2 linked regions of the Tistrella bauzanensis genome follow. The protein of the gene in region 1 binds, or shares a complex with, the protein of each later gene. Links are inferred from orthologs where the notes say so. Each region holds a gene or a part of one and is shown on either strand. Other genes may lie near its edges. The genes, in order: eno and IEW15_RS10980.

Evidence for each region.
Region 2: the proteins of eno (region 1) and IEW15_RS10980 are in contact, whole or in part, in a solved structure (PDB 2FYM), measured with the Escherichia coli proteins. The link is inferred for Tistrella bauzanensis from one-to-one orthologs.

Annotation. Positions count from the first base shown.
Region 1 is NZ_BMDZ01000007.1:1,337-7,895, forward strand. The notes cover bases 3,722-6,559. They hold eno (phosphopyruvate hydratase), read right to left. Parts: upstream 5,867-6,559; coding sequence 4,577-5,866; downstream 3,722-4,576. Other genes in these bases: IEW15_RS04715 (PAS domain-containing protein), read left to right, coding at 3,846-4,415; kdsA (3-deoxy-8-phosphooctulonate synthase), read right to left, coding at 6,011-6,559. Also shown: IEW15_RS04695 (lipopolysaccharide biosynthesis protein), read left to right, coding at 1-198; IEW15_RS04700 (undecaprenyl-phosphate glucose phosphotransferase), read left to right, coding at 269-1,705; IEW15_RS04705 (glycoside hydrolase family 18 protein), read left to right, coding at 1,723-2,772; IEW15_RS04710 (FkbM family methyltransferase), read right to left, coding at 2,848-3,690. UniProt on the Escherichia coli protein: Catalyzes the reversible conversion of 2-phosphoglycerate (2-PG) into phosphoenolpyruvate (PEP). It is essential for the degradation of carbohydrates via glycolysis.
Region 2 is NZ_BMDZ01000022.1:42,616-50,402, reverse strand. The notes cover bases 2,072-6,137. They hold IEW15_RS10980 (Rne/Rng family ribonuclease), read left to right. Parts: upstream 2,072-2,421; coding sequence 2,422-5,937; downstream 5,938-6,137. Other genes in these bases: IEW15_RS10975 (pyridoxal phosphate-dependent aminotransferase), read right to left, coding at 6,053-6,137. Also shown: IEW15_RS10985 (N-acetylmuramoyl-L-alanine amidase), read right to left, coding at 61-1,338; more of IEW15_RS10975, read right to left, coding at 6,138-7,222; IEW15_RS10970 (gamma-glutamyltransferase), read right to left, coding at 7,402-7,787. UniProt on the Escherichia coli protein: Endoribonuclease that plays a central role in RNA processing and decay. Required for the maturation of 5S and 16S rRNAs and the majority of tRNAs. Also involved in the degradation of most mRNAs.

The sequences.
Region 1 (6,559 bases):
ATGGTTCTGCTATTGTCCCTGGTGTTCATTCCGCTCGGAGGCGCCGTCGGCGCGGCCATCGCGACGGCCGTTGCCACGGCACAGGGCGGCATCGGCACCGCCATGGTCGTGCGCTGGCTGCTGCCGGCAGCCCGTCCGCTGGCGGCACTGCCGATGCCATCCCGCCTGCGGCCATTCCTCACGGCGCGGACCGGCTGATGCCGGATTTCGCGCGACCCTTCCCCGCCCGGCGCTTCCGATCCGCCCCCCGACCCGATTACAGGCGCGCATGACGACATCCGAGAGCATTACGCCACGCGTACGCAATGTGACCTTCGGGCTGGTGAACCGGGCGGTCAAGACAGTCGATGCCCTGACGCTGCTGGTGGCGGCGGTGCTGGCCCGACCGCTGTCGGAAGCGACCCTGACGGATATCACCTGGGCGCAATCTCTTCTGCTGGGCGTTCTGGCGGTGATCCCGCTGGTGCAGATCAACGAATCCCGCCGGGTGTATCGCTGGGAGCGGTATCGCAGCCTGCGCGGACAGGTCGTGGATGTGGTGCTGGCGCTGATCATCGCCACGGCGGTCACCGGCCTGTTCGCGGTCGTCTTCCTCCCCGACAGCATCGTTGAGAGCTGGCTGGCAGCCTTCGCGCTGGGCGCCCTGGTGTTGCAGATGACCGGACGCGCGGTCGCCCGGCTGATGGTGGCCGGCATGGAAACCCGCGGCGCGCTGAAGCGGCGGGTGGCCGTCATCGGTGCCGGTGAAGAAGGCGAGGCCGCGATCCGCTATCTTGCGGCCCCCGGACATCGCGACTTGTACGAGTTGATCGGCGTGTTCGACGACCGGGCGACGCGGCGTGCCGTCGAGATCGCCGGGCTGACCGTCACCCATGGGGTCGACGATCTGGTCAAGCGCGCCCGGCAGGAGCGGGTGGATGTGGTGATCATCGCCCTGCCCTGGCGCGCCGGCCAGCGCATCGCCGAGATGATGCGCAAACTGTGCTCGATCCCGGCCGACGTGCTGCTGCCGATCGAGGCCGACTGGATCAATCTACGCGGGGCCCGGCTGTTCAGCGTCGGCGGCCTGCCCTTCCTTCAGGTCGCGCGCCGCCCGCTGAAGGGCTCCGACGCGATCCTGAAGAGCATTCTGGACTATATCGTCGCCGGGACCGCCATCGCCCTGCTGTCGCCATTGCTGCTGACGGTGGCGATCATGGTCAAGGTCGACAGCCCCGGACCGATCCTGTTCCGGCAACGCCGGGTCGGATTCAACGGCCGCGATTTCGACATGTTCAAGTTCAGGTCGATGACGGTCGATCCAACCGATGACGGCTCACGCGGCACGCCGCTCGACAATCCGCGCATCACCCGCATCGGCCGGTTCATCCGGCGGACCAGCATCGATGAACTGCCGCAGTTGTTCAACGTGCTGCGGGGGGAGATGTCGGTGGTGGGCCCCCGCGCCCATGTTCCCAACATGCTGGTCGGCGAGCGAACCTATTTCGAGACGGTCCAGGAATATGCCGCCCGTCACCGCGTGAAGCCCGGCATCACCGGCTGGGGGCAGATCAACGGCATGCGCGGCGGCATCCACGATGCGGACAAGGCCAAACGGGGCGTTGAACTGGACCTGCAATACATCGAGAACTGGACGCTGTGGTTCGACATCCGGATCATGGTCCGCACGCTGTTCGGCGGCATGGCCGGCCGCGACGTGTTCTGATCGCGAGGAGGTGGCGCATGGACAGGCAGACAGGACGAGACCGGCAACCACGGTCGGCCTGCGCCGCCATGGCGCTGGCGTCGATGCTGGCGCTGGCACCGGTCATGTCGGTGCCGGCCGGCGCGGCCGAGCCGCGCGTGCCGCTGCCGACGCCGTTTTCCATGGCCTATTATGAAAGCTGGTCCGAACTGCCGGGGGTATCCGGCCCGGACACCCTGCTTGCCGCCACACCCGCCCATGTCGATGTGCTGGCGATCGGCTTTGCTAAGCCGGATCTGGTGTATCGGGGGGATCTGGAGCTGGACGGCACCGGCATTCAGGTGCCGGTGTCGGGACAGGTTCTGGCAGAGGCGATCGCTGCCCTGAAGACGCGCGCGCCCTCAATCCGGGTGCTGATCTCGGTCGGCGGCTCCGGTTATATGACAGGCTGGTCGCTCTACGATCCGGCGGCGCTGGCGCGGCTTGTCCGTGACCTGGGCGCAGACGGCATCGATCTGGACTACGAACCGGCCGACCCGGGATGCCAGTCGGCCGAGGCTCGCCGTGGACCGACCGTCGTCTGCCTGACCGACACCACATGGACGCGGCTGATCGCCCAGACCCGCGCCGCCCTGCCGCGTCCGATGATGCTGGCGGTGCCGGCCTGGAGCACCGGCGCCTATGGTACCGGCGACTTCCTGAACGACCGGCCACCCAGCCCTCACACCGGATCGATGCTGTGGCTGGGCCGCGACCGCGAGGCGGCTGCCGCCGTCGATATGGTCTCGATCATGGCCTATGCGGGCGGCCCCGCCTTTCAGCCGGAACGTGCCTTCGATGCCTATCGTGCGATCTGGGATGGTCCGCTTGCGCTGGGGCTGATCGTGCCGCCCGACCCCACCGGACAGACCGTACCGGATATGGCGGGCATCCGTGACCTCGCCGCGCGAATCGCCGCCCGCGACCTGGCGGGCATCATGATCTATGGCATGTTGGGCACGCCGCCGGGTGGCGGTGACCCGTCCAGCCCCAGCGGCATGATGATGCTTCAGGCCGTGTGCGAGGGATTTGGCGGCGAAACCTGCTGAGGCGCGGGTGGCACAGTGTCCGTGCGGGCCGTCCTCATGGAATTGCCCTGAGCCGTTCAGCCTGTGGTCGCCCGTTCAGCCTGTGGTGGTTACGGGCCCATAGGTCGCTTCCAGCCGGGCAAGTGGTTCCGGCCGGGCGATGAAGATGAAGTTGTTGACATAGACCCGATCGGGCAGACGCCGGGTGCCATCGGCATTCAGGGCCGAGCGATCCTGAAGGCGGGCGATATCGAAGCCGGTCATGTCGTGCAGACGGCCATCGCGCAGATACAGGCCGCGATAGCCGATCGGGCCCAACATGGCCTGCAGATCGGCCAATGTGCCTGGGGTATGGCGTTCCTCCGCCTCGATCAGCAGGCTTGGTCGCTGTTCGCGCAGGGTGGCGAGGCCGCCGCGCAGCACCGTGCCCTCAAAACCCTCGACGTCGATCTTGATGAAGGCCACCCGCCGATTGCGACCGATCTCGACCGCCAGATCATCCAGGCGGCGGATCGCCACAGTGATGTGAAGCATGGCCGGCGTCGCGACACTCTCCACCGCATCGGCCTTGATCGAGGCCAGGCCGGAGCCCGCCTCAGGCACATGGAGCACGGCTTCGCCATCGGCGTCGCCCAGCGCCATGGCCATCAGCACCAGCTTGCCCTCCCGCAATTCGCGGCCGAAGCGTGTTTTCAATACGGTGCCAAGCGTCGGGTTGGGCTCGAAAGCCACCACCCGACCCGCCGTATGCAGCATCGGCGCGGTATAGGACCCGTGATTGGCACCGATATCATAGGCATCCGCATCGGCTTCGGCCAGCAGCGGCACAAGGGCCAGCTCCATCTCGCCATAATCCGGCGCCATCCGGTCACGGAGATCGATCAACCGCGCATAAAGCCGCGGCATTCGACGTTCGATGATCGCTTTAAGACCGGCCAATCCTACGTGCTCCCGGCTGCGAGAGTGCTGAAACAGAGGTGTCAGGATAACATGGAACCCATCGGCAAGGGATCACCGACTTACAGGCCCGGTAACATGGCGCCTGCAATGACGAGCCTCTTGCACATCCGGACGGCAGCGCTGATGATCGGGGGATGACTGGTGATGCTCCCGTTTGTCCCTCAGCTTCCGGCCCGTCAACGCCAGCCCGTTCGGACAGGCGCCGTGACCCGCGCATTGACAGCCTGATCACTTATTGGCGCGCCTGCAGACATGGGCGTCCCATGCCACTGCGGCGTGATTTCGATATCCTGATCGCCAGGCCGCGCCTGCTGCCCATGATGGTCATTCTGGAGCGCCTGGCCGACGGCCAGTTCGTGCACCGCTATGTCGGCAGCACCATTGTGACTCTGGCCGGACGCGATGCCACCGGCAGGATTGTCGGCCCCGATCTCTATGGCGATCGCTGGCAAGTGGTCGCGAAGACCTATGCCCGCGCCATTGATGACGGCGTGGTGCTGTGGGGCATCGACCGTGCCACATGGCCGCGCGGGGAATGGCGCAGTGCGGAATGGCTGATCGCGCCATTGGCCGGCCTGGATGATATGCCACGCTGGCTCGCCACCATCACTCTGGTTCTCGATGGGCCCGCCACCGCACGTGCCCCGGAAATCCATGTGGTCGGGGACGAACCCGACATTGAGGACAAACCCGACGTGCCGTGAGCGGCGCCACGCACGGTTGTGTCGGGACAGGGACCGCCGGGTGCCGGGCCGGACCTGTCGTGTCGAGGCCACGGCCGGGTCCGGCCCGTGAAAAAGCCGGCTGAAGACATCGCTCCAGCCGGCTTTCCATTGTCTCGCCTTAAGTCTCGCCTGCCTGCCGCTCAGCGGCGGGCCAGCGCCTTCAGCGCCCCGCGCCCGGCGTAATAACCGGTATCGCCCAGGATTTCCTCGATCCGGATCAGCTGGTTGTACTTTGCCAGCCGGTCCGACCGCGACAGCGAGCCGGTCTTGATCTGGCCACAATTGGTGGCAACCGCCAGATCGGCGATGGTGGTGTCCTCGGTTTCGCCCGAGCGATGCGACATCACCGCGGTATAGCCGGCACGATGAGCCATCTCGACGGCGCGCAGGGTCTCGGTCAGGGTGCCGATCTGGTTGACCTTGATCAGGATCGAGTTGGCGACGCCCTTCTCGATGCCTTCGGCCAGGATCGCCGGGTTGGTGACGAACAGATCGTCGCCGACCAGCTGCACCTTGTCACCGATCGCGCGGGTCAGGGCCGCCCAGCCGTCCCAGTCGCCTTCCGCCATACCGTCCTCGATCGACACGATCGGATAGCGGCCGACCAGATCCTCGTAGAAGCGCACCATCTCGTCGGCGCCGAGCACGCGGCCCTCGCCGTCCAGATGATATTTGCCATCCTTGAAGAATTCCGACGATGCGGCATCCAGTGCCAGCATCACGTCGTCGCCGGGCGTGTAACCCGCGGCTTCGATCGCCTTCATGATGAAGTCGATCGCCTCGGCATTGCTGCCCAGATTGGGCGCGAAGCCGCCCTCGTCGCCGACATTGGTGTTGTGGCCGGCCGCCGACAGCTGCTTCTTCAGATGATGGAAGATCTCGGCGCCGGTGCGGATCGCATCGCCGATGCTCTCCGCCGCCACCGGCATGATCATGAATTCCTGGATGTCGATCGGGTTGTCGGCATGGGCGCCACCATTGATGATATTCATCATCGGGACTGGCAGGGTATGTGCCATCACGCCGCCGACATAGCGGAACAGCGGCCAGCCGGCCTCCTCGGCCGCGGCGCGCGCCGTAGCAAGGCTGACGCCGAGAATGGCATTGGCGCCCAGGCGCTCTTTGTTCTCGGTGCCGTCCAGCTCGATCAGCGCATGGTCGATACCGATCTGGTCCTCGCCGTCATAGCCGATCAACTCATCGGAAATCTCGCCCATCACTGCGTCGACGGCCTGCTCGACGCCCTTGCCCAGATAGCGGCTGGCATCGCCGTCGCGCTTCTCCACCGCTTCGCGGATGCCGGTGGACGCCCCGCTCGGCACGGCGGCGCGGCCGATGGCGCCGCTCTCCAGCTCGACATCGACCTCGACGGTCGGATTACCGCGGCTGTCCAGGATCTCGCGGGCACGAATATCGACAATGGCAGTCATGAGATGTCTCGCTCTCCGTTCAAGGCAAGGCTTCGGGGGCAGTGCGGGGCCGGGGATCGGCCGGATCATGGCAGGAAGCCCGGCATGATGGGCAGTGTAACGGGATCAGGTGACACTGCGGCGTCGGTGCGGTGATGCGGCAGGTCAGACGACCAGTCGCCGGGCCTTGGCCAGGGCGTCGAATGCCATCCAGTCTTCCACCATGGCCGGCAGGGCCTTCAGCGGCACCATGTTCGGGCCGTCGCTGGGCGCCTTGTCGGGGTCGGGATGGGTCTCGGCAAAGATCGCGGCAACACCCACCGCCGCCGCCGCCCGTGCCAGCACCGGCACGAATTCACGCTGGCCGCCGCTGCGGCCGCCCAGGCCGCCCGGCTGCTGAACCGAATGGGTGGCGTCGAACACGATCGGGCAGCCGGTGCGGGCCATCACCGGCAGGCCGCGATAATCGGTCACCAGCGTATTATAACCGAAGCTGGCGCCACGCTCGGTCAGCATGACATTGCCGTTGCCGGCGGCATCCAGCTTGGCGACCACATTGGCCATGTCCCATGGGGCCAGAAACTGGCCCTTCTTGACGTTGACCACCCGGCCGGTCTCGGCTGCGGCGACCAGAAGGTCGGTCTGACGGCACAGAAATGCCGGGATCTGGAGCACGTCGACTGCCTCGGCCGCCATGGCGCATTGTTCCGGCAG
Region 2 (7,787 bases), on another replicon or contig:
CAGCCGATGCGTGGGTCGCCCTCCGGCCATCTGGCCCCTGACCGCCGCGGGCGCCGCAGATCAGAGCCGGCTCCAGGTCTGCTCGGCCGCGAAGAACTGATCGACGGCAGACACCATGCCGCGCACCAGTCGCGACCGGTGCGACGGATCCTGAAGCACCTTTTCATCCTGCCGGTTCGACAGGAAGCCGGTTTCGATCAGCACCGACGGCATGTCGGGCGCCTTCAGCACCGCAAACCCGGCCGACCGGACCGGCTTGCGCAGCAATTCCGTATGCGGTTGAACCTGACCGATGATATGGCCGGCAAAGCGGGCGGAGAGGTTCATGGTCTCACGCCGCGCAAGATCGATCAGGATCGATGTCACCTCGGCGCTTTCCGTCGACAGGTCGACGCCGGCGATCAGATCGGCCTTGTTCTCGCTGTCGGCCAGTTCGGCGGCAACGCCGTCCGAGGCGCGTTCGGACAGGGTATAGATCGAGAGCCCCCGGGTGCGGGGATTGCCCACCGAGTCCGCATGGATCGAGATGAACAGCTCGGCATCGGCGGCCCGTGCGATCGACACCCGGTCGCGCAGGCGGATGAAAATATCGCGGTCACGTGTCAGTACCGGCTTGTAGCGGCCGGTCTTTTCCAGTTCCACGGCCAGTGCCTTGGCGAAGGCGAGCGTGATCGACTTTTCCTGAACGCCGGAAATGCCGATCGCACCCGGATCGATGCCGCCATGGCCGGCGTCGATGGCGACCACCCGACGGCCGTCGGCGCGCTGACGCGGCTTCACCGCATCGGGCAGCGCCGGCGCGGCGCTCAAGGTCTGCGACGCGGCCGAGGGTGAGGCCGCGGCAACCTTGGTGCCGTCGAAGCGGTCCTCGGGCTCGCCCTTCAGCGTCGCTTTCGCGAAGGCCTGGGGCGTGGTGCGTGACAGGTCGACCACGAAGCGCGGCGGCATGCCGTCCTGGGCCGGCAATACGAACATGGCGTCGATCTGTGACGGCTGGGTCAGATCCAGCACCATGCGATAGACACCGGGCTCGAACAATCCCACCCGATATCGCGCGATCAGGCCTGCGCCGTCATTCTCGCCGCGGTCCAGGATCTGCCAGTCGAGGCCACGGAAATCGATCACCACCCGGTCGGGACCGGAGAGGGTGAAGGCCCGGAAATCCACCCGCCGGTCCAGATCGATCGCCAGGCGGGTCTTATCCGGGTGCAGGCCGAAGCGCAGGCCCGTCGCTCGTGCCACATCGGCGGCACCGGCCTCGGCCACGCCGGTACCCGGCAGGATGACCCCGCTCAGGCACAGCAGCGACAACAGAACCAGCGACATCAGCCTGCGCACGATCCGGCCCATATCCGCGCCGCCACGGCCGGCACAAGGCGGCCGCGCCGGAGAGGCTGCGGGGCGAAGGAGGTGTGTGCAGACGGCAGGCGACGACATGTGACGGCTCCACGAGGCGTCCGGCGGCATATCACGGACCGGCGCAAAAGCCGCCCGCGGACGGGCGATCCGAATGGGCGGCAGCGCGGGTGACTCATTTGCTTATAGGCGCAACTCGCTCAATCTTTCAATGTGTTTATCTGCGTTGTTGGCACTTGGCATTAAGTATGTGGCTGGCGTGTTACGCAGCATCCGGTCACCGGCCAGGCCGGCTGAACGGGGCCGCCGCATCACATGACCGTCGACATGCGCTTGCCCTGTCGCCTGATTGCAACAGCGCGATTGTGGAAGGGCTGCGACCTGTTCTATAGTGCGCGCGCCTGGAACGGTCTGGTGATCGACGGGCTCCGCGCTTTTGTGTGGAGCCCAGGTTGTGACCCGGGGCGGTGCAGGACGGAATTCCGTATGGCTGGTGGATGAGGACCGGGTCACGTCCAATGGGCGATCCCCAAGGCCTCCCAGGCTCTGGATGAGCGCCCCGGCCGACGGTTGAACCCGCCGCAAGGCCAGGATGACGGCAACCGCTGACGTGCCCGCCCGCAACTTCGGACGGCACAGCCGGCCGGGATCCACGACTTCCTGACGAGGTGGCGGAGGACCGTGGTGAACCGCAATTTGGCGGTGGGCCCGGCCCGACGACTAAGGAACGGTCATGAACGACGCGCGCGATTTCGCGCACAGCGTCGGCCGCGCGGACCACGAGGCGTCCCCCGATGCCACATCTGTCTGAGCGCCCGTCGTCCAGCCCCCGAGGGCTTGCCTGCTGCCGATTTTTCGGCGGTACGGATATCGTCGTCCTGATGCCGTTTCCCATCCTCACGACACCGGTCCTGACCGTGCCGCCTGCCGCCGCTGCCGATACCGGCATCCGGGCCGCAGACGGCCGCTGGCCTGCGCGTCGTTCCTCCACATCCTGCCCGACGGATCGGCGCCGCCTCAGACCGGCCGGCGCCCGTCGTGGTCATATCCGGAGTTCCACGCTCGATGACGAAGCGTATGCTGATCGACGCGAACCACCCCGAAGAGATGCGGGTGGTCGTCACAAACGGCAATCGGCTTGAAGAATTCGATTTCGAAACGTCGACCAAGAAGCAGCTGAAGGGGAATATCTATCTCGCCAAGGTGACCCGCGTCGAACCCTCGCTTCAGGCAGCGTTCGTCGATTATGGCGGAAACCGCAACGGGTTCCTGGCATTCAGCGAAATCCATCCCGATTATTTCCAGATCCCGGTCGCCGACCGCGAGGCGCTGGTGCGCGAGGTTGAAAAGGCTGCGCGCGAGGACGCCGAGCGCGACGCCAAGGCCGATGCCGCCGAGGGGCCCGAGATCGAGGAAGTCGGCGGATCGGATGTCGACGACATCGCCGCCGGCGGCGCGAGCCGCCGCCGCATGCAGCCGCATCGCCAGTACAAGATCCAGGAAGTCATCAAGAAGCGGCAGCTGATCCTGGTCCAGGTAGCCAAGGAAGAGCGCGGCACCAAGGGAGCCGCCCTCACCAGCTATATCTCGCTGGCCGGGCGCTATTGCGTGCTGATGCCGAACACCGCCAATGGCGGCGGCATCTCGCGCAAGATTTCCGACGCCCGCACCCGCAAGAAGCTGCGCGAGACCCTGGCCGAGCTGGGTGCGCCGTCGGGCATGAGCGTGGTGCTGCGCACCGCCGGCGCCGAGCGCACCAAAACCGAGATCAAGCGCGACTATGAATATCTGTCGCGGCTGTGGGATGACATCCGCGAGCGCACTTTGTCGTCGCGCGCGCCGGCCCTGATTTATGAAGAGGCCGACATCATCAAGCGGTCGATCCGCGATATCTATACCAACGACATCGACGAACTGATGGTCGAGGGTACGGAAGGCTATCGCGCCGCCAAGGAATTCATGCGGATGCTGATGCCCAGCCGGGCGCGGCTGGTGAAGCTGTACAGCGACCGGATTCCGCTGTTCCACCGCTTCCAGATCGAAACCCAGCTGGCATCGATGCACAGCGCGATCGTCCGGCTGCCGGCAGGCGGCTACGTGGTGATCAACCAGACGGAAGCGCTGGTCGCGATCGACGTCAATTCGGGCCGCTCCACGCGTGAGCGCAACATCGAAGAGACCGCGCTGAAGACCAATCTGGAGGCCGCCGAAGAGGTGGCCCGCCAGTTGCGCCTGCGCGATCTGGCCGGCCTGATCGTCATCGACTTCATCGACATGGACGACCGCAAGAACAACCGTGCGGTCGAACGGCGCCTGAAGGATGCGATGAAGGCCGATCGTGCCCGCATCCAGCTTGGCCGGATCAGCGGCTTCGGTCTGCTGGAACTGTCGCGCCAGCGCCTGCGGCCGTCGCTGATCGAGGCCAGCACCATGCAGTGCCCGCATTGCGGCGGCACCGGCCTGGTCCGCTCGGTCGAAAGCACCGCCCTCGCCGCTCTGCGTGCGGTCGAGGAGGAAGGCATCCGCGAGCGCACCGACGAGCTGGTGCTGCGCGTGCCGACCGAGGTGGCTCTGTACATCTTCAATCATAAGCGCGAGATGCTGGCGGATATCGAGGACCGCTATCTGTTCCGCGTGCTGGTGGAAGCCGCCGACAACCTGACCCCGCCGACGCCGTATGAACTGGAGCGCACGAAACAGCGCAAGGAAGGCGAAATCCCCGAGCGCGCCGAGCGGCCCGACCGGCCGCTGACCGCCCAGTCGTCTGCCGCCGCCGCCGATGCCGCGCGTATCGCCGCCGAGGATGCCGAGGACGAGGCCGCCGCGGCCGCACTGGAAGAGATCGAGGCCGCGGAGGCCGCGGCCGAGGCCGCAGCGGAAGCCGCAGCCGCGGCACCGGCCGAAAGCCGCGCGCCCGTCGAGGCAGAGCCCGAGGCTGAGGCCGATACCAATGGCGACGACGAGCGGGCGCGCCGCAAGCGCCGTCGCCGGTCGCGCCGGCGGAAGCGCCGTGACGACGAGACCGGCAGCAGTGAGTCCGCCGATACCGGCGCCGATGATGACGACGAGGACGAGGACGACGACCGCGCCGACATCGACGTCGACGTCGAGACCGAGACCGCCGAAAGCAGCGGAACCAGTGCTGCCGACGATGAGACCGCCGACGAGCGCGCACAGCGCGGCGAGGACGAGGGTAACCGCCGTCGTCGTCGGCGCCGGCGGCGGCGCCCCACAAATGGTGAGGCCCGTGCGACCGATACCGGCGAGGATGCCGGAGACGACGCCGACGAGGCTGACACCGCCGTGACGCCGGCCGTCGCTGATGCGGAAGCCGAGGTCGCGGTCGCCGAGACCGCCGTGGCCGAGGCGCCGGTCGCCAGCACCGAGGCGATGGATGCCGCCGCGCCGGATGGCCCGGCTGGTGAGCCGGATCGTGCCGCGGAGGAGGCCCACGCTGAGGAGGCCTATGCCGAGGAGGGGCGCGCCGAAGAAGGCCGCAACCGCCGTCGCCGTCGTCGGCGGCGTCCGCTCGGCACCGATGCGGTGACTGATGCGGAAGCCGAGGTGGTGGGTGCCGTGGCCGCCACCGGGCGCCCGACGGGCGTGACGGTGATCGAGGTGCCCATGCCGGAGATGCCGACACCGGAGGCATCGACGCCGGCGGAGGCCGCCGTCGCCGATGAGGCGCCTGCGGTCGAGGCGCCGGCTGCCGAGATACCGGCAACCGAGGCACCTGTCGCCGAGGCGGCGGTCTCCGAGGACGCCGCCGAGGCGGTGAGCGAGGCGCTGGCGCCGGACGTGGTTGACGCCGAAGCGGTTGAAGCCGCGCCGGTTGAAGCCGAAGCGGTTGAAGCGGAGACGGTCGCCGAGGCCGCGCCGGCAAAGCCGCGTCGGCGCCGCAAGGTCGCGGAGCCGGCTGCCGCCGAGGCCACGGAGGCCACGCCGGCACCGCGCCGTCGCCGCAAGGCAACGGAGGCTGCGGAAACCGCCGAGGCTGAAGCGCCTGCCGCCGCCCCGAAGCGGAAGCGGGCCACGAAGGCCGATGCCACCAAGACCGCGGCGAAGGCCACCACCAAACCGGCTGCCACCCGCCGCCGCACCAAGGCCACCGAAACTGCCGAGCTCGTCGCCACCGACGACGCCACGGCAGCCAGGCCGCGCCGTCGGCGCAAGGTCGCCGATGCCGCAGTGGTCGGGGCCCTGCCCGCCGAAATGACGGTGATCAGTGGTCCCGATGCCGCAGTGCCGGCGGTCGAGGCGCCCGAAGGTGCCGCCCCGGTGATCGATGGTCCGCTGGCGCATGCGCCGGCCGACAGCCAGATCACCGAGGCTGCGTCTGGCGATGTGGCGACTGGCGAGGGGGCGTCTGGCGAGGGGGCATCCGCCGAGGTGTCGCCTGATCAGTCCGCCACCGAAGGCGACCGCGATGCCGCCGAAGCTGACGATGCGCAGGCGCCAGCCCCGCATCCGGCCGGCGACGCGCCGGTGGCCGAGGCGGCGGTTGTGCCGCCGGCCGACACCGCGGCCAAGACGGCGGCGCGCCCGCGCCGCGGCTGGTGGGCGGCCCGCGACCGCGGCTGATGCCGCGATCCTGACCGTTGCACGCAACGAACAAGGGGCTGCCGGATCACGCCGGCAGCCCCTTTTCCTATCCTGACGCCGGGGTGCGTGAACGCACCCGGCATAGCCTGATCGGTCAGGCAACCTTGCCGACGCCGAAGCTGCGGCGCATCCAGCCGTCCAGCCGGTCAACCACCTGCACCATGTCGTCAGTGCTGCCGGCAAAGGCCATGCGCAGATAGTGATGGCCCTTGAATGGATCGAAATCGATGCCCGGCGTGGCGGCAATGCCGGCTTCATGCAGCATCCGGCGGCAGAAGGCGGTGCTGTCCATGCTGTAATCCGAAATGTCGGCCCAGACATAGAAGGCGCCGTCGATGGGTGCGATGCGCGTGAAACCCACGCCCGGCAGCCCCTCCAGCAGCACGCGCCGGTTCTCGGCATAGCGCTTCACCGCGATCTCGGCCTCGTCATAGCCATCGAAGGCCGCAGTCGCCGCGATCTGAGAGAGAGCCGAGGGCGACAGGAAGAAATTCTGGGCCAGTTTCTCGGCGGTGCGCGCCATGTCGTCCGGCAACACCATCCAGCCCATGCGCCATCCGGTCATGGCGAAATATTTCGAGAAGCTGTTCACCACGATCGGCGCCTGTGAGTAATTCAGCGCCGAACGGGTGGCCGCGCCATAAGTGAGGCCGTGATAGATTTCATCGGAGATCAGGGTGATACCCTTGGCCTCGCAATAGCGGACCAGAGTTTCCAGTTCCTCGGGCTTCAGGGTGGTGCTGGTCGGGTTGGACGGGCTGGCGACGATCAGGCCGTCGATCGGCTTGTCCAGCGCCTCCAGATGGGCGACCGTCGGCTGAAACCGGCTCTCGGGCCCGGTCTCGATCGACACCACCTCGATATTCAGCGCCTTCAGGACATTGCGGTATGACGTATAGCCCGGCTCCGCCATCGCCACCCGCGCGCCGGCATCGAAGGCCGCAAGGAAGGCGATGGTGAAACAGCCGGAGGCACCATGGGTGATGACGATCCGCTCGATCGGCAGATCGACCCCATACCACGCGCGGTAATGATCGGCGATCCGCCGCCGCAGCGCCGGCTGACCGGCACCTTCGGTATAGCCGAAGGCCGGCCCGTCGAGGGCGCGACGGGCGGCTTCCAGGGCCGGGCGCGGCGCACCGGTCGATGGTTGCCCCACCTCCATATGGATGATGTGGCGACCCTGGGCTTCCAGCGCATTTGCCTCCGCCAGAACTTCGAGGGCGTGGAATGGCGGGATCTGCGACCGGCGCGAGACGGGCATTTGTCGGTTGTCCTTGGACTGCGGCACGACATCCGGCCCGCCTGCCGGGCATCGATGGCAGGCTGACCGGGCGGATGCATCGGGATGGTGTCCGCGATGATAGGAAACAGGTGCTCCCGCATCAAACAAAACCACAGGTTATATCTGATGCGGGAAACATGGCCCCTCAGGGCAGGCGATCAGCGGATGGCGAGGCCCGGCGAGGCCGGCGACACCAGCGCATTGCAGCGCTGATCGCTCGACGGGATGCCGTTGGCGCAGGCCGCGGCGCTGACATCGGCACCCGCGCTGCCAGCGGCGGCAACTGCCTGATCCAGCGCCTCGCCGCCATAGAAGTTACCGACCAGCTTTGACATCGCCGGCACGGCACCTGTACCGGTAGTGGCCGCCGCCATATAGGGTTTGCGGATGTTCTCGTTGATCGCCAGCACCGCGGCACCCGATGCCAATGCACCGGCATCGGCGGGCCGGGCGGCGATGATGCCGGTGTCGTCGCCCATCCGGCCGATGCCGAAGGCGGCCCCTTGCGTGAAGGTGCAGGCAACGGCGACACCGACGCGATCCA